Regions from separate parts of the Paenibacillus sp. FSL R5-0912 genome, predicted to be linked through region 4. Evidence: riboswitches for the same ligand, from Rfam matches in the RefSeq annotation. Region 4 holds a riboswitch; each other region holds the start of a gene.
What was found. A riboswitch is a leader RNA that binds a small molecule or an ion and turns the genes downstream of it on or off. The one in region 4 is predicted to bind cyclic di-AMP.
Positions count from the first base shown of each region.

Region 1 (6,064 bases), 3.6 Mb from region 4:
CTGGTTGTCCCTGTCATTACTGCATCCTACGACCCGAAATGGCTGGAGAATGCCTACAATATGCTTAGTGTCAAAAAACTGCTGCTCGTGTTAACCCTGACCGGAGTGTTCACAGGAATACATTATTCTGCAATGGCCGGTGCATCCTTCACAATAGTAGACTCATTCTTGTATACAGGTCGCGCTCCGCTCTTGGATGAATCACTGCTGGGCATCATTCTGGGCGGTTCCTTCTTATTCATTGTGATGATTGTGCTTGGCCTGCTCTATAGGGACCGGCAGCATGTACTCCGCTTTGCAGCGTTTAATGAGCAGCGTTATATGGCCTTGTTCGAGCATAGCCCGGATATGGTGCTATGTATTGATCCGGCCCTTAAGAAGATCATCAGTGCTAATCCTTCCCTGCGGTATACCACGGGATACGGAAGAGAAGAACTGGGGGAATTCAAGAACATCCTGTACAGTGCCAGGGATGAAGCCGCAGTCAAGGAAGCTGTGCGCAATGCCTCCCAAGGGAAGTCCTCCAAGCTGGAGCTGAAGGTAATCACCAGGGACGGCCAGCAGATGATCTGCAGCGTAACGGTGTTTCCATTGCTTCACAATAAGCAACAGCTGGTCTATATCGTTGCCGAGGATGTCACTGCCCTGATGCAGTACCAGCATGAACTGATTCAAGCCCGGGACGCGGCAGAGAGTGCAGCCAGGATGAAAAGCGAATTTATGGCGACAATGAGCCATGAAATCCGTACGCCATTGAACGGAATTATCGGCATCAATCAGCTGCTGGCCGAAGAGATCAGCAAGCCCGAGCATCTGGAGCTGCTGAAGCTGCAGAGTACCAGCAGCCAGGCGTTGCTCCATGTAATGAGTGATGTTCTCGATATTTCCCGCCTGGAAGCAGAGGGTCTCGTGTTGAACCAGGAGCCGTTTCAGCTGAATGTGCTGCTGCAGGAGTGTATGGATCTGTTCGAAGTGATCACCAGAGACAAGCAACTGTCGTTTGTGCTGTCTGTAGAAGAGGGGCTTCCCGGCAAGTTCGTAGGAGACATTGCAAGGATCCGTCAGATCCTGGTTAACTTAATCGGCAATGCGGTGAAATTCACTCCTTCGGGAGCGGTTACAGTTACTGTTGAGTCCTGCGGCCTGGAGGGAGCGTCTGAGACGCTGCAATTCAAAGTGCATGATACGGGCATTGGCATTCCGCCGGATAAGCTGCAGCTGCTGTTCCAATCCTTTTCCCAGGTGGATGCTTCCCACACGCGTAAATATCCGGGTACCGGTCTGGGATTGGCCATTTGCAAGAAGCTGGTGGAGCTTATGCAGGGAGAAATATGGGCGGAACCGGCGCCGGGCGGCGGGACCCAGTTCTTTTTCAGAATTGTGCTACAGTCGCTGGATTTATCGCCGGAGCTGATTTACAACCAAGAAAATGAAGACAGCGGAGTGCCTGCGACTACCAAAGCCGTATAATGTAGAGTTTGCCAAGGAGAGAACTTTAATTATATAATTTTAAAGTAACTTATCTTTTATCACGAAAGTCCTATGGACAGAAAGGAACTCTCTTTGAGCAAACCGAAAAAGAACAATGTCGCGCTTCCCCAGATGAGCAAGCAGGAGAAACGCCGGGCAGAGCAGGAGCAGCAGAAGCAGAAAACGAGAATCCTGATCGTGAGTACAGTGGCGTTAGTCGTTATTATTTTTGTGGGATTATTCATGCTGGCCTCGAAGGACGGCTCAACCACAGGATCTGCTGCGGCTCCCGTTGACTTCAATTACAGTGAAATGGCACGGCTGGGCAAAGAAGATGCTCCAGTCAAAATCGTTGAATTCGGCGATTACAAATGTCCGGCTTGCGCCCAGTTCACCGGGGTGATTAAACCGCAAATCGTTCAGGAGTATGTCAATCAGGATAAAGCAGCCTTTTACTTCGTCAACCTGGCCTTTATTGGTACAGATTCGAGAACAGCTTCACTAGCGGCACTGTCCGTATATCATCAGAATGAAGAGGCTTTCTGGAAATTCTTCGATGCCATCTATGCTAACCAGGGTGAAGAAAAGGTGGAGTGGGCAACACCGGACTTCCTGGTAAGTCTGGCACAGCAATTAGAACTGCCCATTGACTTCGACCTGCTGCGTAAGGATATTGAAGACAAGACCTATGAAAGCGAACTGGAGAGAGATATCCAGGTTGGCACAGACACCGGTGTAACCAACACGCCATCACTGTTTGTGAATGGAGTCAAGGTGAATGAACCTTTTAATATGGAGGAAATTGATGCTCAAATCAAGGTAGCTGCGGAAGCTGTGGCTGCACAATGAATAAATTCTCTGCATTCTGCCGCCGGAATTGTCTCTACTTGGCCTGGTTCGTCTCGGTTGTTGCTGTAGCAGGCAGTCTGTATCTCAGTGAAGTGCTGAAATATGAGCCCTGCAAGCTATGCTGGTTTCAGCGGATATTTATGTACCCGCAGCTTATTTTGCTCGGAATCGCCACTTACCGGGGGGATAAGCGCATTATCCCTTATGTGCTGCCCTTAAGTTTGATTGGCGGAAGCATTTCGATCTATCATTACGCAGAGCAGAAAATTCCGGCACTTAGCAAGGTGCTTCCATGTACAATCGGTGTCCCGTGCAACACGGATTATCTGAATTATTTCGGATTCATCACCATCCCGCTGCTGGCACTCATTGCGTTCGCATTAATCACAATTCTGCTATGGACAGGGCGTAAAGAGGATGCAGGTGAGTAAGAAGCCGTCAGGCAGAATGAAGAGTAACTATTTCCCTTAAATTGAGTGTAAATTATTAAGCAGAAATGCTGTAAAATCACGCGATAAAGTGATAATGAAAGAGAATGAAAGATCAAGACATACCGGATCATGGATTTGGTTGTTTTGGTTGTTTTTCATTCTTTTTTCATTTGTTTCAACGCTTTACGGAAGAGTCATTGTAGATTAATATTAGTCCTTGTGAGAAGTTGAATATGCGCTGAATTTTCCGGAAGGAAAAACGGGGGAACCAAACTTGGCCGAGTGCCAACGGGGTGAATCGGAAGCGGGTCAGCAGACTCGAAAACCGTAGGGCTACCACAGCCCGAATCCGCCAGCTAACCTCGTAAGCAATAGTGGGATAATGACCATGCACTCAAGGCATGCGGATCATTTCCGTATGCCTATTTCTGTGCCTGCATTTATGAAATCCACTTATGAAAACAGCGCGCGGTACTGCCGTTTCAACTTAACAAAGAGAGGAAATGTTACTACAATGGTAAGCAAGGTAAAACGACTATTGATCGGGCGTCCGATGAAGTCGAACGAACTCGATCATGAAAAGTTATCCAAGGTGAAAGCACTGGCTGTCCTGTCTTCTGATGCGCTCTCGTCTGTAGCCTACGGAACAGAACAAATCTTAATTGTACTCGTGGCCGCAGGCTTCACAGCTATCTGGTACTCATTGCCAATTGCATTAGCCGTATTGGGCCTGCTGGTCATCTTAATCCTGTCTTATCGGCAGACCATTTTTGCTTATCCGCAGGGCGGAGGCGCCTATATTGTCGCCAAAACTAATCTCGGGGTTCATACCGGCTTGCTTGCCGGAGGCTCTTTGCTGGTGGATTATATTTTAACGGTGGCGGTAAGCGCCTCGGCGGGAACGGATGCGATCACATCAGCGTTCCCGGGTCTTCATAATCATAGTGTACTTATAGCGGTTACTGTCATTCTGCTCTTAACGATTGTCAATCTGCGGGGGGTTACTGAATCAGCTTCATTCATAGCCATTCCGGTATATCTGTTCGTCGTCTCCATCTTTGTGCTGATTATCGCGGGAGTCTTCAAGTATGCAACCGGCGGTGCTCATGCCCAGGTTCCTGAGATCGGCTCGGCGGTATCGAATGTCAGTATGTTCCTTCTGCTTAAGGCCTTCAGCTCCGGCTGTTCGGCACTGACCGGGGTAGAAGCTGTATCTAATGCGATCCCTAACTTCAAAGCACCGGCTGAGAAAAATGCGGCTAAAACACTGGTGCTTATGGGTCTGATTCTCGGGGCTATGTTCACGGGGATTACGCTTTTGGCTTATTGGTACGGTATCATGCCGAACGAGAAAGCAACGGTTGTGTCGCAGATTACCGAGTCTACCTTTGGCCGCGGCGGTTTGTACTTCTTCATCCAAGGCATCACCGCAGTAATCTTGTTCCTGGCGGCGAATACAGCGTATTCGGCATTCCCGCTGCTGGCATTCATGTTCGCCAAAGACAAATATTTACCCCACGCCTTCATGGTACGCGGAGACCGGCTGGGATTCTCCAACGGCATTATTTTCCTCGGCGTAATGTCGGCTGTGCTTGTAGCCGCTTTTCACGGTAATACCGAAGGGTTGATTCCATTATACGCCGTTGGGGTATTCATTCCGTTTACCCTTTCACAGCTTGGCATGATGGTCCAGTGGTACAGAACCAAGCCTAAGGGCTGGCAGAGCAAATTCGCAGTGAATACAGTAGGCATGCTCACAACCTTGACCATTACGCTCATCTTCATTATTACTAAATTCTCGAGTGTATGGATGGCCTTCATCTTCCTGCCGCTTGTAATCATCGTGTTCCACCGGATTCACCGCCATTATATGAATATTGCCGATCAGCTGCGCATTTGTCCGGCTACGGATAAACCTTGCATTAAAGGAAGCACAGTGGTTGTACCTGTTGCCGGTGTCACCCGCGCGGTACTGCATTCAATCAGCTATGCGAAGTCATTGACTGAGAATGTGGTGGCTGTATATGTCGGATTCGATGAAGAAGAGATTCACAAAATGGAACAGAAGTGGGAAGAGTGGAACCCTGGGGTTCGCCTGATTGTACTCCGCTCGCGTTACCGCAGCATCATCCGCCCGCTGGTGAAATTCATCGATACGGTGGAGTGGAAAACCGCTTCAACAGACCATATTACTGTACTCATTCCGCAATTTGTTACGAAGCATTGGTGGCAGGCGATTCTGCATAATCAGACCAGCTTGTTCATCCGCTCTTATCTGATGAATCAGAAGGATATCGTTATAGCAACTGTGCCGTATCATTTGCACAAATAGACATACCCTTTATATGTATAACGGTTGTTTCCGCAGGTTGCGGGAGCAGCCGTTTTTTGTTATGCGCAGTGTGAGTGTACATGGAACCAGATAATTTAGTTGACAGAGAGAATGAGAATCAATATCATCAGTTTATGTGAGGCGAAGGCCACAATCACCTTTGACCAATAATGAATGTATATACAGGAGGGGTATTATATGTTTTCGTTCAACCTGCAAAGATCAACAAGCATGAAGCTGGCTATGGCCGGACTCATGACCACGACGTTGTTACTATCCGCATGCGGGAATAACAATGCAGTCAATAACGGAGGAGCGGCAACTACGGCACCTGCAACAACTGCAGAAGCTACAACTGCACCGGAAGAAACGACAGCCCCAGCGGTAGACCAAACAGTAACGGATGCCATGGGACATAAAGTCACTATCCCTGCGAACCCGCAGCGTGTGCTTGCTTCTTATCTGGAAGACTATCTGGTCGCACTCGGCGTGACTCCGGTTGCCCAATGGTCCGTGACAAACGGCACTCAGGATTACCTCGCAGCTGAGCTTAAGGATGTTCCAACCATCAGCTATGACCTTCCACTCGAAGCCGTAACTAGTTTTGCACCGGACTTCCACATCGTACAATCGGAAGGCACAGTCCAGAACGGTCTGTATGATCAGTTGAACAAAATCGCACCTACGTATGTACTCGGCGATGAAATCAGTAAAGACTGGCGCAAATCGCTGCTCCAGATCGGTGAGCTACTGAACAAAACGCCGGAAGCTGAAGCAGCCATTGCTGCCTATGATCAAAAAGCGGCGGAAGCCAAAACAAAAATCTCTGCTGCGATCGGCGATGAGTCTGTTGCCATCCTCTGGCTGGTATCCAAGAACTTCTATATAGTAGATGAAACCCGCAGCAGCGGGGCAGTCCTGTATGGTGACCTTGGCCTGAAGCTTCCGAATCTGGTTACCGAAATTCCTGCAGAGTCCAGAG
Region 1 is NZ_CP009282.1:4,230,919-4,236,982, reverse strand. Features, by position in the region: gene R50912_RS17765 (ATP-binding protein) at 1-1,470, shown strand, start outside; gene R50912_RS17760 (DsbA family protein) at 1,564-2,319, shown strand; gene R50912_RS17755 (disulfide oxidoreductase) at 2,316-2,750, shown strand; cyclic di-AMP (ydaO/yuaA leader) riboswitch at 2,977-3,136, shown strand; gene R50912_RS17750 (APC family permease) at 3,265-5,082, shown strand; gene R50912_RS17745 (iron-hydroxamate ABC transporter substrate-binding protein) at 5,281-6,064, shown strand, end outside.
Region 1: another riboswitch for cyclic di-AMP. It lies ahead of R50912_RS17750 (APC family permease); the one in region 4 lies ahead of R50912_RS00485 (C40 family peptidase).

Region 2 (6,064 bases), 530 kb from region 4:
CAACATCCCCCAAGGGAGGGGGGGATAAGCCTGCTGAACATTCTTTTGCTTTAATTTTGAACTATGTTACAATCAAGAATAATAGTTGTTAACAACACAATTGTTGACAAGATGCTTTCAAAATTCTATTCCAGAAAGGTGATCCTCTGATGTCTATTCAACAAATCCATACACTGGATGAACTGCAACAATACGTAGGGCAACCCGGCAAAAAATTGCTCTTCAAGCACAGCACCACCTGCCCGATCAGCGCCAAAGCAAATGAGGAGTTCCAGGCCTATACACAGAATTCCGACACGCCTGCCGCCATTGTACATGTTATCGAAGACCGTCCGGTTTCCAATCAGATTGCCGAGGATTTCGGGATTAAGCATGAATCGCCGCAGATTTTCCTGCTGGAGGATGGTGAGGTCCGCTGGAACACTTCCCACTGGAAAATCACCCGTGGCGCCATCAAGGAAGCTGTGGAGCAATGAGCCAGAACGTAATCATCTATTCCACATCCGGCTGCAGCGACTGCAATCAGGTGAAGCAGCTGCTTGAGAGCAAAGGCATTCCCTTCGAAGTCAGAGATGTGATGACCAGTACTGTCTATCAGGAAGAAGTCGAGAAGCTGGGCTTCATGGGTGTTCCAGTCACCGTATCCGGAGACCGGGCTGTCAAGGGCTTCAATCTTCCTGAGCTTCAGGAGCTTATTGAAGCAGCTGGTCATTAATAAGCTTACCCGTATGCAAAAAGGTGCCGCCCTCCCAGCAGGGCCGGCACCTTTTTAGGGTTCAAAATTATTCTGCCGGGAAAAAACTCCGTCATAGCTTCACTCCGTTTCCACACCGCCGGGCGAAGGCATCCACCGATGACGGTTCCAGCAGATCCAGCGCCTCTTTATTGACAGTCTGCCCTTACAGAATCAAATGATAATCCCTGGAGTATGGTCCAAGTCAAGCATTCGGAAAGCGGGAATTAGGCCCTCCGGGATGTATCGTTTGCAGGGCTAGAACGGAAGCATTTTCGTAAAATCAGACTCTAATTCAGGGACAATTTGTAAACCGCCATAATTACCCTAATAACACAATCACGAATCTATTTGCCTGACGGGTAACGCATACAATAACATTTATCTCCCGTTATCTCCCGATTACTCACTAATACACCATTTTTCAAAAATCCATTATCGACGGTATTTCCGTCTAACGCATTAATATTTCCGGAGTTCCCCTGCCACTGCCTCCCAAAAATAAAAAACGGCGATTGAGCGAGATAAACGGATGATAACCGGCCACATATATGGTTTTAGTCTCCAATATTCCTTGCGAAGCAGCAATTTATTGCAAATCCGGCGCAGAAGCACTCTTTTCCATTTTTACAAAGACAATCCTAAAAGGGTATGATTCGTGTTGAAAGTTAACAGCGATAATGTGAATGCACGCTGAATTTCCGCCAAGCGGAAAACGGGGGAACCATCAGGCCGCAGGCCTACTTGGGGTGAATCCGAAGGAGACTTCAATTGCGCAGTCTCAAAAGGTAGGGCGACTCTCACCGTCCGAATCCGACAGCTAACCCCGTAAGCGTAAAGAGAGAGATCTTGATCCGCCACGATTTTGCCCCAGGCTTCTTACGCCTGTAACAAAACCGCAGCAGAGGTCCTCCTCTGTCTGCGGTTTTTTGCGCACTTATTCCGGCGGATCAGCATTTCGGCAAACCAATCAGCTATATATCCAAACAATAAAATCGCCCACATTCAGGAAGGAACGTGTCCACATGCCAGACCCATTATCGACCAAGGCAGCTGCCGCTGCCGGATTCACCGGCTATATTGAGCAATACAGCGGAACCGTATATGCACTTAGCTGTCTTCTGCTGGAGAAGGGCACCCGCGCCGATCAAGCCACAACTGCCACATTCGCGGCACTCTTTGAGCCTTGGCTAAAGGGTAGCATCCAATCGGACTTCTCCCTTGCCGCCTACAGGGAATGCATCCGGCAATGCTCGCTGGTTGCTCAAGACCGCGGCCGCTGCTCTTCTGCCTTGCTCACCTGGGAGGATCAGATTGCCAGCGCCTTATGGTACGGCATCCAGCTGCCGCTGCCCGAGATCAGCCTCATCCTGCAGCGAAGCGTTCCTGAGCTGAAAGCGCAGCTCAGAGAGATTCGCGAACATATGGCTGCTGCGCGGCCAGCTGTCCCGCGTCCGTCGGCGGGATAGGGAAAGCTGCTGGGGCCTGCACCAATAGACTCAGGCAGGCTGCTGCGATCTATGCGGACTGTAGATCCGTTATTTCGTCCGGTCAGGCCATTCAGCGATCCATGCGGACTCAGAGGACCTTAACTAACCCGTTTCGCCTCATTTTGAGCTCCATCGAACAATATAAGCGCTCCTGAGTCCGCAACGAGCAAAAAAGCAGGCTTTTTCACAAAATAAGGTCCTCTCAGTCCGCGTAGCACTACGTATGGGAGAATTCCGCTGACGGCAAGCTAATAAGTTCTCATTCCCTTAAGGCTCCAGGTTACGCTCACTGAAGCTCCCAACTTATACACATGCACGCCTTTGGCAATGTACATTTGCCTGACAATAACGAAAAGCCGCAGCTTCCGCCACGGCTCTCTATTTGCTCTCGTGCCAGCGCTTAAAACACTAACACTTGTATTGAATTCACTAACCAACCCATACCCTGTTCTTGCCTATGCTGTCTGCTCCATTCCAGAAATCAGCGCTTGCCCTTGCCGCCCTTAGCGAACCGCCAAAAAGCCATGCAGCATCCGAGCAGCCCGACGCCCAGCAAGATGGTCTGCAGTGCTCCCAGCCAGGTTGATTTGTCCGACGGGATCAGACTGCTGATAATGATCAGCAGGATGGAGACCGCGACCAGCACGGGGGTTTGTCTACTTTTTTTCACGAAAAATCACCACTCCTAATTACTAATATTACTAAGGTACACTATCTGCGGGGTTTTAACCAGTTTGGGGGGGTTGTGATCACTCTATAGAACAGCATTATTCATAAGCCCAATCCGGTTGATTCGCTAAATCACTTACATGCAACTAATTAATAACATCCTATCCCCCGCTTCACATAAGTCTATCTGTTTAGATACGAGGATTAACAATAACATTGCAAATCAGTTTTATCGTGGATATAATATGTCTGTAATAACTATTTAGTGAAATTAAAGGAGACCGGGCTATGACGGAGTTTTGGGAAACAAGCTTCATAGAAAAACAAACGAGACCTGATGCGCCTCGGATAGATTCCGGTACCGCATCGCCTGCCTTGCCTGCTCCAGCAGTTCGGGCACTTGGCTGAGTGCTCCGGCCTGACCGGAGACCATAATCGTTACATTCAGCTTGAGGATTCCGCCCAGCGACGAGATCAGCTCCTGAGCGAAAGCAAGCAGCCTTGCCTATATCCACAAATTATTTCATGCTCTTAAATCCCTTATTCTTAAGGAACATCGAGACGGCCAGCGCCAATACGATGATCCCGCCCCCTGTCATGAATCCCTTAAAATATATACGCACTTCAGATCCGTTAGACGGGGTTATCAGACTTAGCATAATGAGCATCAGACCCGAGAATACCATCATCACGAATTCCTGTTTCTTTTTATCCATTCTAAACACTCCCCAAAAGGTAAGTAGTACTTTGTTTATCTTTGGACTGTGAGCAGCCATTATAGATCGGACAAAAAGACGCCGAAAAGGATGCTTTTTTAATACCCAAATCAGACTATCGACAACTTGAAATCAGATAAGGCGTGTTTTTATCATGTATAAATCAGATTTATTCAGAAGGCATTATTCTATGCTTAAAATAAGCATCTTACACCATTAAATCAATATGTTAGACATCTTAATTCATTTTCAATCCACTAACTAAAAACTGCGACGAATTGGCTCATAGATAAAACCTTTGTTTTAATTTCAAATGCATCATATAAGAACTTAATTTTTTTCAATGTTTTTTTATCTTCAGAAATAAAATATTCTGCACCCATACCCCAGAATGCATGATTCTCATCTCGAAGAATGTTATCTAATGTATTTTTTTCAGTAATGCCTTCTTTAAACAAAGGGTGAAAGTCTAGCAGCATGTAGCCATTGCTGAGCAACAATCCAATAGGTAACGGTTCCTTTGAATTCATTTTAGACCATTGAATAACAGCATCCTTCCATCCTGCTTTCAATTTTTCTATATCAGAAACATCTAATAAATCAAGAATAGGCGACATATATTTAAGCAGGTAACTATACTCCATATTATTCCGATCTGTGCTTTCTTTAACAAATTCCATTACCCTATCACGTAGATTTTTGTATGAATCTACAGATGAAAAAAAATTAGTGAGTAATTGGTTTAGAGTGTTCTTCTCATTGTTATCTGCTTGTTTAAGTATTTCTTGTTTAAATAATCTGACTGGTGATATCTTTGAAAGTATTATGCGGCTTAACTCTTCGCTCCAACCAATCACCCAACCGTCAGTAATTTTCTCGAGAAACTCCAAATCTCCTTGAACTTCCATTTCATATTCAGGTTTAAATCGGTTTATTCTATCATTAATATGCGCGAGGCTAAAAGGGAGCCTATATTTTTTTTTACTTATTTTACGAACAATCTCTCCGAACTCCATATCTAAAGCTAGCTTGTTTGCTCTCGGATTTTTTATATACTTGACTACATTCCAGTCTATATAGACATAGGGTGAATGCAAGTCAATTTCTTGGTTAATTTCCATTATATACACCGACCTTAACTATAATTCCCTCATACTGCGATATATTTTTTTGTATTTCAACACTAATTGGTCAATTCGTTAAAATAGTCAACTATATAGATTGAACTTGTGATTTCACTATTTAGGGATGGGCCGTGACTCCAGAGAATGTTTGGACTTCCGGCCGCTGTTATCTACAGATTTCTTTTATTCGTACCGCTGTTCGCGGTGGAAATCCGCAGACAAAGGCGGACGCTTCCGCTCCTACAGTTCCAAAATCCCCTTACACCACTTTTCCCTTTTTGTATATTTTCAAGTTCAATCTACATAGAAGTTGAAGTTAATTATTTTTCTGGAGTTCCAGATAAGTTTCCTATAGCTGTTTCAATTGAATTTCTAAACTTATCACTTGTACAGAATTTTAACGCTTCTTGATAAATCGCTAGTGCATTAGTTTGATCACCAAGTGCAGTTAATACTTGAGCTTTGTGATTAAGAAAAGTAGTTCTGAACCGTTCTTCAGATTTTTTAATTATATCAATTGCAGTATTAATCTCTAATAGAGCATTACCTAAATCAGATAGATCATATAATGACAGAGAGTATCGATGGTGCCAAAAGCTATTGTCTCTATCTTTAATTGGTACCTCTTCTAATTTACTTATTGCAAGTGAAGGTAACGCTAATAATTGGTACAACTCGCAAATCTGGGTCTTTTGAAAGCTATTTGTTTTGAACATTTTTTCAAAGAATATTTTTGATGATTCAAACGCACTTTGGCCTTTCTCAGAATTCAAACCTTCGACTTGCCTATAACATTTGCCAAGCTCCTTGTATAATTGGCCTGATAAAAACAACATATAATCAGTAGATGACTCTTCAGAAGGTTCTGGTATCATCTCCATAATCTTAATAAATCTTGTCGGATCATGGTAAGATATTGTCTTGCCAATCTCAGTGATAACTTGATACGGTTGCGTGAATCCCCAAATAGAAGACATAGATATCGCTTCTTCAAAAAGAGTTCCGTTAAATAAATATTCGTCAATAACTTCTTTAAACTCAGTTTTTTTAAGTTCATTAAAAGCCGCAAGTACAATGGATATACTTACCTGCTGACGATTTTCATCAAAGGATTTAAAGATGTCTATTAAATGTTCTTTTGCTTCTTCAGTCTTTGTAGTATAAGTTATTTTTAACAATTGCAATTTACTATGAAATGGTTTGGGGACATTTTCAATTACTTGACGAAAATATTCCTCTGCTTTATCAGTATCTTTGACAAAAACATAAAACTTTCCTCTATGGTGCATTAGTTCATATTTAACTTCATTACTCAACCCTTTAATTCCCATC
Region 2 is NZ_CP009282.1:630,043-636,106, reverse strand. Features, by position in the region: gene ytxJ (bacillithiol system redox-active protein YtxJ) at 150-476, shown strand; gene R50912_RS02770 (glutaredoxin family protein) at 473-715, shown strand; cyclic di-AMP (ydaO/yuaA leader) riboswitch at 1,415-1,582, shown strand; gene R50912_RS02765 (hypothetical protein) at 1,759-2,202, shown strand; gene R50912_RS02760 (hypothetical protein) at 2,705-2,893, opposite strand; gene R50912_RS02755 (hypothetical protein) at 3,411-3,608, opposite strand; gene R50912_RS02750 (hypothetical protein) at 3,866-4,729, opposite strand; gene R50912_RS02745 (tetratricopeptide repeat protein) at 5,053-6,064, opposite strand, start outside.
Region 2: another riboswitch for cyclic di-AMP. It lies ahead of R50912_RS02765 (hypothetical protein); the one in region 4 lies ahead of R50912_RS00485 (C40 family peptidase).

Region 3 (6,064 bases), 1.9 Mb from region 4:
CCATTTGGACTTCTTCCGGTGTTACACTTGTTTGAAAACGGCTAAAAATGGGGTATATTTATTCATGAGGTCGCCTCATTTCGGTTTGGTTTGGTCGTACTTACCATTACCCGAAATGGCGGCCTTTTTCGTCCCTTTTTTTGGGAAATCAACACGCCTATATTTCATACAACAATCCCCTCAAACTCCGTGGAAACTAGGGGGGCAGAGTTGTAATACGTACAACATTTCTGCCTGGACGGGCAGTAAAGCTTAATCTTTGCTCAAAAAACTCATTCGCTGTCGGTCAGAACGCTCAGCACACACCCAGCACACACCCAGCACAGCCTCATATTCCCCGCAGCAGCCGGAAGCCCGGCCCTGCACCGAATGAATATCGGTGCTTGAGAAAACAGTTGGCTCCTGCGGCGCTGCTGGAATCTACATCTTTTTGTCATTGATAATCATTATCACATGATCTGTTGTTAGAGATAGAATCGAATTGAGAAGTGAGGGTACTACACTAATCGGCTTAATCAGGTGTAATCCGGCTTAATCCTCAAGCAGCGCCAGCTCGTCTTCGAGTTTGGCAATCTGCTCGCGGATGGCCTTTGCCCGCGCTTCGTCTTGCGCCTTTACTGCCACCGCCAATTCTTCTGCAGCTAATTCGATCTGGTATTCCAGATAGGTGTAGTCCGATGCGGCAGCAGGGTGACTGGAACGCTGTGAATAAGTCATGGCCTCACACTTCCTTTCTGTTATTAATGTGATGCCCGGCTCTGAGCATCGCATCCATCGTATCCATCGCATCCATCGCATCCATCGCATCTACAGTATGTTCATGATACAGCCTTTCTGTAAGCCGCTCAACCTTAGTCACCCGTGACAGCCGTATTTTTGCGCCGGAAATAAGGCTTTGGCGAGGGGATTGCGACATTATTCACAGACAGTAGGCCCGGTTCTGGTTTTACCATAAGAAGTATTGAAAATTAAAGCTTAATTTTTCAGTAACGTTTGCAGGGGGAACTCCCGCGGAGGAAGGTTGATATACATAATGAAAGCTTTATCTTTTAACACATTGGGCGAAGCCAAGCGGCATCTGGAACAACTGGATAGCAGCAGAGGCTTGGTGCTGTTCGCTTCCGCTGCGGCAGTCAGCGAATTGTCCCGGCATGCACCCTCCCGGGCGGTATTGTGCTCAACCAAAGGCGAATATACCCCGCAGGGCTACCGCAGCGGCGTAGTCACTGGGTTCGAATACGAATCAGGGATAGCCGATATTGTGGAGATCCTGCATCCGCCCGTGCTTAGCGGCAATGTGCTAAGTGCCTCATATCACAAAGTACAAGGCAACTCTAATGCCTTTCTGCTGCTGCTATGTGACGGTACAGGCGCGATGGAGGAGACGATCCTCTCCTCGCTATTTTTCATTGCCCCGGAGTTCAAGATTATTGGGGGTAGTGCAGCGGATGATGAGCATGGAGAGACTTATATTTACATAGGAAGCCGCCGGGTGCAGAACCTGGGGATTTTCTTCAATATGCCGGGTCGTACTGCACTGGTTAAAGAAAATATTTATGTTCCCACCGGGACAACGCTGCTGGTGACAGAAGCCGATGTGTTCGGCAGAACGGTGTATTCCTTCAACGGACGTCCTGCTGCGGAAGAATACGCGCGCGTGCTTGGTGTCCCGGAGTCGGAGCTGGCAGAGCATTTCCTGAGCAGCCCGCTGGGCAAAAGATACGAAGACGATCTGATCATCGCCTCACCGATGACCATTAATCCGGATGGCTCTGTCACATTTTACAGCCAGGTTATGTCTAGTACTTATGTAGAGGTGCTGAGTGCAGCAGATCCGCTTGCTGTGCTGGGGGAGACGCTGGGCGGGAGCCCGTACAAGCCTTCCTTTGTGCTTAACATTAACTGTACGCTGCGGGACCAGCTCTTCATCCGGGACGGTCTGTGGGCGGATTTTGACAGGACTATGCTCGGATTCTGCGGCAACACTACAGGTTTCATCAGCTACGGAGAGCAATATTATAAAAAGCATGCCAACCAGACCATGATTCTGCTGCTGGTTGAATAAGGGAGAGTAGATTGATTATGCAGTGGATAACCAGATTACGCACTTCATGGGGCAAAAGCATCTCTGCCGGAGCTGTTCAAAGTCATAATACATTAGCCGTTCTTGAAAAAACGGACAGCTCCGGACAATCAGCCGGGACGCTAAAGACAGCTGGAGCAGCGGCTAATGCTACTGAGCCTCCAGAGAATACTGGCAGGACAGCTGCCGCTAACGACGCTTCAGCCACTGAATCCTATGGGATGCACGCCTATACCCTGGCCGGACAGATCCGCCGCGAAACTGACGAGATTCTTAAGGAAGAGGCCCAGCTGGTAGAGGAGTTTGCGGCTTTACGGGCGGGCAGCGGTGAGCTGATCAGCCAGATCGGCGGGACCCAGCAGCTTCTGGAGCATCTGAAGACCAACAGCGGACAGACCGAAGATCTCATCAATGAAATGTATGGCAGCCTCTCTTTTTCCTCCAATAAAATTGAATTCGCCAAAGAGGCCAATATCCAGATCTCGGCGGAAATGCAGAAGGCTTCGGCGGTATTTACTGAATTTGTCAGCTTGAATGAGGACCTGCGGGGGCATTTCCGGAGCATCGAGCAGCTGGCAAAGATCATTACGGATATTGCTGAGCAGACGAATCTGTTGTCGCTGAATGCAGCGATCGAGGCGGCGCGGGCCGGAGAGCACGGACGGGGCTTCTCGGTGGTTGCCACAGAAATCCGCAAGCTGGCCGACAGCACGCGCAGTCATGTGAAGGAGATCATGGGCTCCCTTTCGGGGATGACCCAGGTGATGGAGCAGCTTCACAGCAAGTCCGGTGACGGGACAACGGCGATGACAGAGACGAATGCGAAGATCAGCCAGTCCACGGTATACATGAACGAGATCGTGGAAGCGGAGGAAGAGGTATTCCAGCATCTGGAGAAGATTCAGGAATCGCAGGAGAGCAGCATGGAGGATGTGGAGCAGATCAATGGCGATCTGCTGCGTATTCTGGAGAAATCGGGACAGGATGCAGGGCAGTTCCAGAAGATGGTGCTTACCGTCCAGCAAAAAGCCGACCACTATCAGCAGCTGCTTAATCATTTGCATCAGATAGAGCAGCTGCAGCAGCTGGATGAAGCACAGAAGACTGGCGTATAAGCAGAAGCGAGTATCCGATAAAAAAGACTACACCCGGCAGAGGGAATGCAGGTGGTCAGCCTCTTTGCTATGTAACAGCACTGCTCCAGAGAAACGGAGCAAAAAGGAGTAAATCATCGGCCGCTTAAGAGCGAAAGCAAAGTATACGCCTTCATTCGTGCAGGAACGGCATTTTTGGCTTCTTTTGTCAACCGCAGCGTTTTACATTAAATGGCTGCAGGCGTAAGATTCAAATCAACAACCGAATGAAATTTAACTGTTCTCAAATGGCTGAATTCCAGTAATGGGAACGGGGGAACCAACGGTGATTACGGCTTAGGCTCAGATAGCGGCCGCACACCTGGGGTGAATCCTTGCTGCATGCTGTATAACGGTGCTCCGGCAAGGTAGGGCAATCTCGCTGCCCGAATCCGTCAGCTAACCCCGTAAGCCTCGAAGAGAGAGGATGAGCGCCATGATCGATTAACCGACCACGGAGAGCCCTGCTGCTGCTGTGGTCTTTTTGCTGTGCAGGCAGCAGGGGGAGACGGTCTGAATTAAGACGGATAATTCATATAACAACGGGAAAAGTTTATTTATATTGTGATCAGAACTGCCTAAGGAGGTGATCGTTATCTTAACTACATTTATCGTGTGCTTCTGGGTCGGACTGCTCCTGCTCCTCAGCGGCGGACTTCATGGGCATGGCCTGGCGGGTCATCTGCATGCGGGGGGCGGTGACGCCGGGGGGCCGGGCTTTGTGCCTATACTCCCGCTGATGGTGTTTGTCACAGTCTGGGGCGGCGCTGGTTATATGCTTAGCCGCTTCAGCGGAATGAGCGTGCTTGCAGTAGTGCTGATCTGCACCATGATAGCCTTGCTGACAGGGTGTCTGATGTATGCAGTGCTGGCCCGGGTGATGACCCGGTATGACAGCAGCATGAATGAATTGGATTATGAGCAGGCAGGGCAGCTTGGATACGTCAGTGTACCTGCAGCGGATGGGGCAGCCGGGGAAATGAAATATGTGCTGCACGGAACGATGCGCTCCATTGGAGTGCGGGCAGCAATCGGCCAGCAGCTCGTGAAGGGCGACAGGGTGATTATTTTGAAGGTGGATAAGGGAATGGCGGAAGTAACCCTCTTCGAGAGGGAATTCGGAGAATTATAAATGACGGGGAGTGTCGGACCAAATGGTTATTCTTTATTTAATCTCGGGCATTGTTGTTGTTATTCTGCTGGCTTTGTTCAGTATCGTGACCGCTTATAAAAAAGTCCCGCCCAATCAGGCGATGATTGTATACGGTCTCGGCGGTAAAAGAGTGGTGCAGGGCGGCGGGACGTTCGTCATCCCGGGCTTCCAGAACAATAAGACCATCTCGATGATGCTGATGAGCTTCGATGTCATTCCAGCGCAGGCGATGTTCTCCCGGCAGGGCATCAAGCTCAACCTGGAGGCGGTCGCCCAGATAAAAATCAAAAGCGATCCCACCGCTATTCTGACGGCCAGTGAGCAGTTCATCGACCGGCCCGAAGAAGACCGCGAGACAATTATCCTGCATTCGGTGGAGGGCCACCTGCGCGGCTTAATCGGGCAATTGACGGTGGAATCCATCCTCAAGACGCCTGATGAAATCAACAGCAAGATGAGGGAGACCTGCTCGGAGGACCTCGACAAGATGGGGCTTGAGGTCGTCAGCTTCACCATCAAAAAAATTACGGATGACAAAGGGTACATCGACAATATGGGGGTTCCGGAAATTGAGCGCATCCGCCGCGATGCCAGCATTGCCAAGGCGGAAGCGGAACGCGATATTCAGATCAAGCAGGCCGAGGCGGAGAAGGAATCCTCCATTGCCAAAGCCAATGCACATCAGGCCACCATTGAAGCGGGAACCGCCGCCCGCGCGAAGGAGTCCCTGTACGAGAAGGAACTGAACATTAAGCAGGCGGATTTCAAGCTGGAGACAGAAGTGAAGAAGGCTCAGGCGGATCTTGCGTATGAATTGCAGCAGAACAAAATTAAGCAATCGCTCGTTACCGAACAGGTCAAAATCACGCAGATGGAAGCGGAGGCCAACCGGACAGTCAGGGAAATCGAAGTCGAGCTGAGACAGCGGGAGCTGGAGGCAACGGTGATCAAGCCTGCCCAGGCGGAGAACCAGGCTACGATCATGAGAGCCGAAGCCGCCAAGCAGCGGCAGATTCTTGAGGCGGAAGCCGAGGCAGCGACAACCACCAAGCGCGGACTGGCCACGGCAGAAGCTGAGCTGGCGAAAGGGAGAGCGAATGCGGAGATTGTCCAGCTGGCCGGAGCGGCGGAAGCGGGAGCCCTGGAGAAGAAAGCCGAAGCGTACAAACAGTTCACACAAGCTGCGCTTACCGTGGAATTCCTGAAAATACTGCCGGAGCTGGCTGAGAAAATTGCTTCCCCGCTCGCCAAGGTGGATAAGATTACAGTGATTTCCCAGGATGGAGCTACCTCAGGCGTGAACAAAATTACCGGCGATATTGCCAAAATAATGGCCCAGGTTCCTGAGTTGACCCAGACGCTTACCGGTATGAATGTGACCGAAGCGCTCAGCGGACTGCTTGGCCGGGATAAAGAGCAGTAATTCATATACAGCAGCAATAAAGCCGCCGTTCTTTCGTTAATGGAGAATTGCGGATTTATTGCTTTTTTGTATTCCGGGTTTCTCTCACTGGTTACAGACGTGAAGTTAGATTTGTAGTAAACTGGAAGGAATGTACAGTCTGCCCGCAATTATTCTACAGAAAAGAATGTGATATGTTTATGCAGCTTCAGGCTCGACTGCCGGCCAAAAAATGGCTGGAGAAGTATCTTTCCGGGGAAGGGATGGATTACCGGCAAATTATAGCTTTATTT
Region 3 is NZ_CP009282.1:2,034,231-2,040,294, forward strand. Features, by position in the region: gene R50912_RS08560 (IS4 family transposase) at 1-58, opposite strand, end outside; gene R50912_RS08565 (hypothetical protein) at 532-717, opposite strand; gene R50912_RS34870 (hypothetical protein) at 722-859, opposite strand; gene R50912_RS08570 (FIST signal transduction protein) at 1,034-2,065, shown strand; gene R50912_RS08575 (methyl-accepting chemotaxis protein) at 2,083-3,198, shown strand; cyclic di-AMP (ydaO/yuaA leader) riboswitch at 3,457-3,645, shown strand; gene R50912_RS08580 (NfeD family membrane protein) at 3,803-4,348, shown strand; gene R50912_RS08585 (flotillin family protein) at 4,371-5,792, shown strand; gene R50912_RS08590 (MATE family efflux transporter) at 5,972-6,064, shown strand, end outside.
Region 3: another riboswitch for cyclic di-AMP. It lies ahead of R50912_RS08580 (NfeD family membrane protein); the one in region 4 lies ahead of R50912_RS00485 (C40 family peptidase).

Region 4 (6,064 bases):
GAGCTGCAATAAGGAGCAACGTATCAAGTGAGTAAATAAAGAGCTGTTCCGGAAGGCTGATGATGGCCTTTGGAACAGCTCTTTGTGCTTGATGTACTATGAATGTTCGCATTATTTACCGGGAGCGGCAACATCAGTTGTTTCTGTTGTTGCATCTTTGTATTTGCGGAGAACGGAAACTTCTACACGACGGTTCTTGGCCCGTCCGGCGGCAGTCGTATTCTCAGCGATGGGATGATATTCCCCGTATCCGATCGGACTGAACTTGACCGGGTCCAGATTGGGGTTAAGCAACAGAATTTTCATGAATTGAAGGGCGCGGGCCACACTAAGATCCCAGTTGGAGGAGTAGCTGCTATTGGAGATAGGAATATTATCCGTATGTCCCTGCACTAATATATCATAATCGGGAAACTGCTGCAGCATCGTCGAGATCGACTTGGCCAGCTGGCGGGAGTCATCTTTGACTATAGCCTGTCCCGAAGCAAATAAGGCGTTGTCGCTGATCGTAATCATTAATTGGGACTGATTCAGCTTCGTACTGAGCAGATCAGTCATTCCGTTATTCTTGATGTACTGATCGAATTGCTCCTTCAGCTTCTCCAGATCCTCCTGTTCTTTGGCACGAAGTTTGGAGATCTCGGAGGTGCCTGTATTTTTATCTATAACATTATTCAGTTTATCTTTTGAACCTTGGTCTAATTGAGTACTCGTAGGTGAATCCGAGCGGAATTCCAGTACGCCGCCACCGCCGCTAAGCGCTGAATTGAATGCTTGGGCCATTTGCTCAAACTTCTGGGCGTCCGTAGCACTCATAGCATACATAACCAGGAATAGAGCAACCAGTAGGGTCATCAGATCGGAATAGGGCAGCAGCCAGGATTCATCGGCATGCTCTTCGTGCTCCTCATGCCTAGTCTTTTTGCTCATTGGAGGCGCCCTCCTTCTCACTTAGCTTGGCCCGTTCGGACGGAGTAAGGAAGACGGAAAGCTTCTGATTGATAGCAATGGTGGAGACCCCGGACTGAATGGACAGTAAACCTTCTACCATCATCAGGCGGACTTCAATCTCGCGTTTGGAAATTCGCTTTAACTTGTTGGCCATAGGATGCCACATTACGTAACCGGTGAATATCCCCAGGAGAGTAGCAATGAAGGCTCCGGCAATCGCGTGGGCCAGGACGTCCATGTTGCTCATATCCCCCAAGGCGGCAATCAGCCCGATAACAGCCCCGAGCACCCCCAGTGTAGGGGCGTACATCCCGGCTTGGGAGAAGATTAAGGCGCCGGCTTTATGTCTATCTTCTGTAGCGTGAATATCTTCCATTAATACATCGCGGACAAATTCCTGGTCATTGCCGTCGATAATCATCCGCATACCGTTTCTTAGGAAATTATCTTCAATTTCATCAACATTGGATTCCAGCGCAAGCAGACCTTCACGGCGGGTGATCGATGCCCATTCCATGAACATTGTAATCAGTTCGGGCTTGCCGACCATCTTTTTCTTCACAAATAGGATCTTTAGCAGCTTAGGGAAATTCTTGACTTCCGACATAGGAAAGGCCATGAAGATTGAGGCGGCCGTACCAAGAAAGATAATTACATAGGCGGCGGGATTGTTCAAGCTTTCAAGCGGAGCATGCTTGAGTACCATCCCCCAGACTACTGCGATCAGACCAAAAACCAGTCCTAGTATTGTTGAAATTTCCATTTATGCACCTCGTCCATGAGAATTAAGAAGTGATCCGACTATACCGCGTTTATCATCCTTGAACCGCGGGAGGACACTCTGCACGTAACCAAATCACGTATATTCTTATTTATCGACAGCATTCCCTTTTTTGTGAAGTGATTTTTTCGGCTATAATGGATAAGGTAAGTAATTATTCATCAGCGAAGAAAACGGAGTGATTGACGTGGGAGTAAAGCATGGCAGAGATTACAGTGAAATTCTGGTTGAGCTGACAAGCGCAGTCGGACGGATTTCCGACGGGTATATTTTTTTCGAAATGGAGCCAGAGGAGTGGGAGAACCTGCCGGAGGAGTCGAAGCTGGAGGTATGGGAGGCGCTTGCGGAGGATCTGTTCTACGCACTGGGCAATGAGCCGGTGATTAAGGTCGGAAGCGGTGTTGTAATGTACGATAAAGAAACGCACCGGATCAATATTCTGCTCGGCGACGAGGATTTGGCGTCGGTCGTTCTGGTGTAGCCTGGAGGCAGCCGCGGAGCGGAGTTTGTCCCCAGGCATCTGCCCATGTTAAAATTGGGATAAGAAGTACTATTGGCCGGGATTTAAGAATACATTTAATCGAAAAAAATCTTTGGCCCGGCACATCCCTTGGACTTTAAGAAGCTGAGGGATGTTTTATTTAAAAGACAGGACTGCTGTGATGTAGCTAATTAAGCAAGGGAGGAAACAAATTGCCATTTACAGAGGAAGAACTGCGGGAGCAGATCGGCAAGCTGGAAGGCTGGAAATTGGAAGAGGATATTATGGTACGCAAATATATGTTCAATGAATATATGAAGGGAATTGCCTTTGTAGATGAGGTTGCTGCGATCTCGGAAGCGTTCGACCATCACCCGCATATCACCATTGATTACAAGACCGTTATCGTGCGTCTGCCTGCAGATGTGCAGAAGCTGGATATCCGCCAGGCCAATGAAATTAACGAGGCTTTTGAGAAAAACCGTTAGAGGACAGGATCCTTATGGAAATGACAGTACTGCCTGATCCATAAAAATGCCCGTGCAAGGATACCAGGTATCTTTTGCAGCGGGCATTTTGCTTTGGGCATGTTATTATTTCTTCTCGGCCAGCCATAAAGCGACATTCGCAATTTCCTCAGGGGCTAGTTTGTCTTTGAAAGAAGGCATCTGCCCGCGTCCCTTGGTCACAATGCTGTAAATCTGCGCCGCGTCATGCTGAGCGCCCTCCTGCTGCAGGTTCGGCCCTACACCGCCCTGAAGCTGATCCCCGTGGCAGGTGATGCAGTTGGCTTTTACCAGGGCCTCCGCGCTGGCTGCGTCCAGCACAACCTCAGGCATTGTAGGCTTGTTCTCTTCAGCCACCTCGGCTTTGCCGGGCAGGGTAAACATTAAGACCACGGCAAAGGCACAGGCGGCAAAAAACAAACCGCTCATGATCCATTTCTGCATCTGCATCCGTCCCTTCATGTAAGCTGCTTCCTTCATTATACCGGATGGTGAAGCGTTATCATAGTATTTGTGTCAAAAAAATGAACGAAACTCCTGGGAAATTTGCATACATACAGAAGTGGAATGCTATTTCTCATAGACCATACAATAAAATGGTTTATCGCCAGATGGAGTTCTTCGTTCATAAGTATCCGTTATGGTAAATCCGCATTTCTGGTAAGCACGGATGGCCCGCTGATTCCAGGTCAGTACCTCCAAATCGATCTCCCGTTCCGGATAACGCAACAGAGCCGCCTGAACGATGGCCTTCATGAAGAGATGTCCCATGCCATGACCGCACAGATCGGGCCGCATGCCGATTCCGAGCCGGACTACACCCTCCATAGGGAACAGCTGGGCGAAGCCGCATAGGATTCCCTGTCCGTTCACGATGGAAACGTATTGTTCGCTGCGAAGCTGCGGATCACCGAATTCAACACCGAGCGCCTGCATCTGCTCCCAGGGCATCCAGCCGTAAATATTATACGGGGGCCTATAGTTCCACTCACAGATCTCAGCGCCATGCCGCGACTCCATAGCAACAACATAAAAAGATACCGGAGAACTTATCATAAGCGGAGGCCACCTTTCAAGGGAACATTACTTCATTCTATAAATATTATATACAAAATGAGCAGGATTCGACGCAAAAACCTTGCAGATAGACCGGAACTTGACAAACGCCAAAAAATATTTTAGGAAAGGGCCGAATTGATGTTTTACAAATATAGAGCGGGGTAAGTAATTTTATAGACAAAAAAATAAGCCCTCCTCCAAGATTTCGGCAAAAATCCTGGAAAAGCGCTTATATTTAGGACAAATTATTGCACATCGTCATTGTCTTCGGAATCAGTAGCTACAGTCTTGTAAGCATCTGTACTCATAATCCGTTTGGCGCCAACGTAGCGGTTGACGTAGTAGCTGTCACTCAGCGAACTGATGGTTACACCACGCGAGGAAGAAGCATGTGCGAACTCACCGTCACCAACATAAATACCGACATGGGAAACGCCTTTGCCGCTTGTATTGAAGAATACAAGATCGCCCGGTCTCATCTCATCACGGGATATAGCAGTGCCCATCTGATATTGGGAGCCGGATTGGTGGGGCAGGTTAATTCCGATCTTATCAAAAACATACATTGTAAATCCGGAGCAATCAAAACCGTTCGTGGATACACCGCCGGATACGTATTTGGTCCCGATGGCTTTGTCGATAACTTTATCCATTTTGGAATCCGCGAAAGCGCTTCCTGCTCCAATGGTGAAGATGATGGAAAAGCTTAGTACTGCGGCTGCTAGCTTCTTCTTCAAAAGTAAATACCCCTTCCAAATGCCTACGAGGTTAGCTTAAGGGTTCGGTTGAAGGTCCCCTATGACCCCTCTTAGAATAGGAGGTCAATTCACCCAAAGTTGGTTCCCCCGTTTCCCTAAATCTTTAGGGAACTCGGCACGACTGTTGATTAGGATTAGCTGTTATTCAATACATGACAAAACCTTTGTTAAAAGCGATTCAATAATTACAAAAATGTTACTAAAAGCTCACTGCGATAATTGTAGCAAAGACTAGGGCGCTTGGCAATCACTTATAACATATTAATGCATTTTTTTTGCGTTTTTTAGAGTTATAGCTGCATAGAAAGACTCATATTTAACGCAGCGGGTGAGCTGTTGATGAATTTTCTTTGGATTTGGGATAAAAAGGTGTTTCAGGGCCTGCAGATGAGTGTAAAAGGTAGAATAAGGAAAAGGAAAAACCCGGAAATGATTACGGCAATAATCAAAACCGGGCTCGTATAAGTTACATTTAGATGTTAGAGGTACAAATATTCGAGGAAATGTTCAAGGGTTCAATCGTAAGCGACAGCTTGGTAGGCTGTTGTGCTCATTACTCTTTTAGCGCCAACGTAGCGGTTGGCCCAGTATGCCTGACTCAGCGAACTGATGGTTACACCACGCGAAGTGGAGGATTGTGCGAATTTTCCATTGCCAACATAAATACCGACATGGGAAACTCCGTTGCCCAGGGTATTGAAGAATACCAAATCACCGGAACGCAAATTACTCTTGGATACGGCTGTTCCAACGCTGTACTGTGCCTTAGAGGTGCGCGGCAAGGTCAGGCCGATACTCTTGAATACGTATTTGGTGAATCCGGAACAATCAAAGCCGCTGGTGCTGGTGCCCCCGGTTTTATATGACGTTCCAATGGTTTTTGAGATCACAGTATCCATTTTGGAATCTGCGAAAGCGCTGCCCGCTCCGAGTGTAAATACCATCACAAGACCTAGCGCTGCTGCGGTGCATTTCTTCTTAAAGTTCTGACTTCTCAAAAGATGTACTCCTTCCAAGGCCTGCGAGGTTAGCTTAAGGATTCGGTAGAAGGTTCCCCTATGACCCCTCTAAAGCGAGATCAATTCACCCAAAATATGGTTCCCCCACTCCCCGGTGCTGGGAATTCGGCGTTTTGTGCACCAGAATAGTGACATATCGACATAAGGTTAATGGCTTCGGTTACATAGCTGCATAATTCCATTTGAAAGATTACAAATTTGTTACTAGTAGTACAGGCATCATTGTACCAAAGGATTTACAGTTTTGCAAATGCACTTGTCGCAGCTGTAAACAAAAAAGAGTCATGCACCTCACCAGAGGGCGATGACTCTTTTAGTATGCCGTTTTGGCGGCCGATTATTGTGGGAATGATTTACTGGACCAGAGATGATACTGCGCGGCTATGCCCCACATTTTGAATAGAGTGGATGGCAGAGGGGCAGCCTGGCGCAGGAGCAGGGCCGGGAGACCCGGAAAGAAGAGCGCTGCAGCGCCGCAGAGGATCAGCATCACCAGACTTCCTGCGCCC
Region 4 is NZ_CP009282.1:97,656-103,719, forward strand. Features, by position in the region: gene rluF (23S rRNA pseudouridine(2604) synthase RluF) at 1-12, shown strand, start outside; gene motB (flagellar motor protein MotB) at 112-930, opposite strand; gene motA (flagellar motor stator protein MotA) at 914-1,714, opposite strand; gene R50912_RS00465 (hypothetical protein) at 1,920-2,213, shown strand; gene R50912_RS00470 (4a-hydroxytetrahydrobiopterin dehydratase) at 2,426-2,701, shown strand; gene R50912_RS00475 (c-type cytochrome) at 2,807-3,163, opposite strand; gene R50912_RS00480 (GNAT family N-acetyltransferase) at 3,290-3,775, opposite strand; gene R50912_RS00485 (C40 family peptidase) at 4,024-4,515, opposite strand; cyclic di-AMP (ydaO/yuaA leader) riboswitch at 4,521-4,664, opposite strand; gene R50912_RS00490 (C40 family peptidase) at 5,052-5,480, opposite strand; cyclic di-AMP (ydaO/yuaA leader) riboswitch at 5,538-5,676, opposite strand; gene R50912_RS00495 (hypothetical protein) at 5,893-6,064, opposite strand, start outside.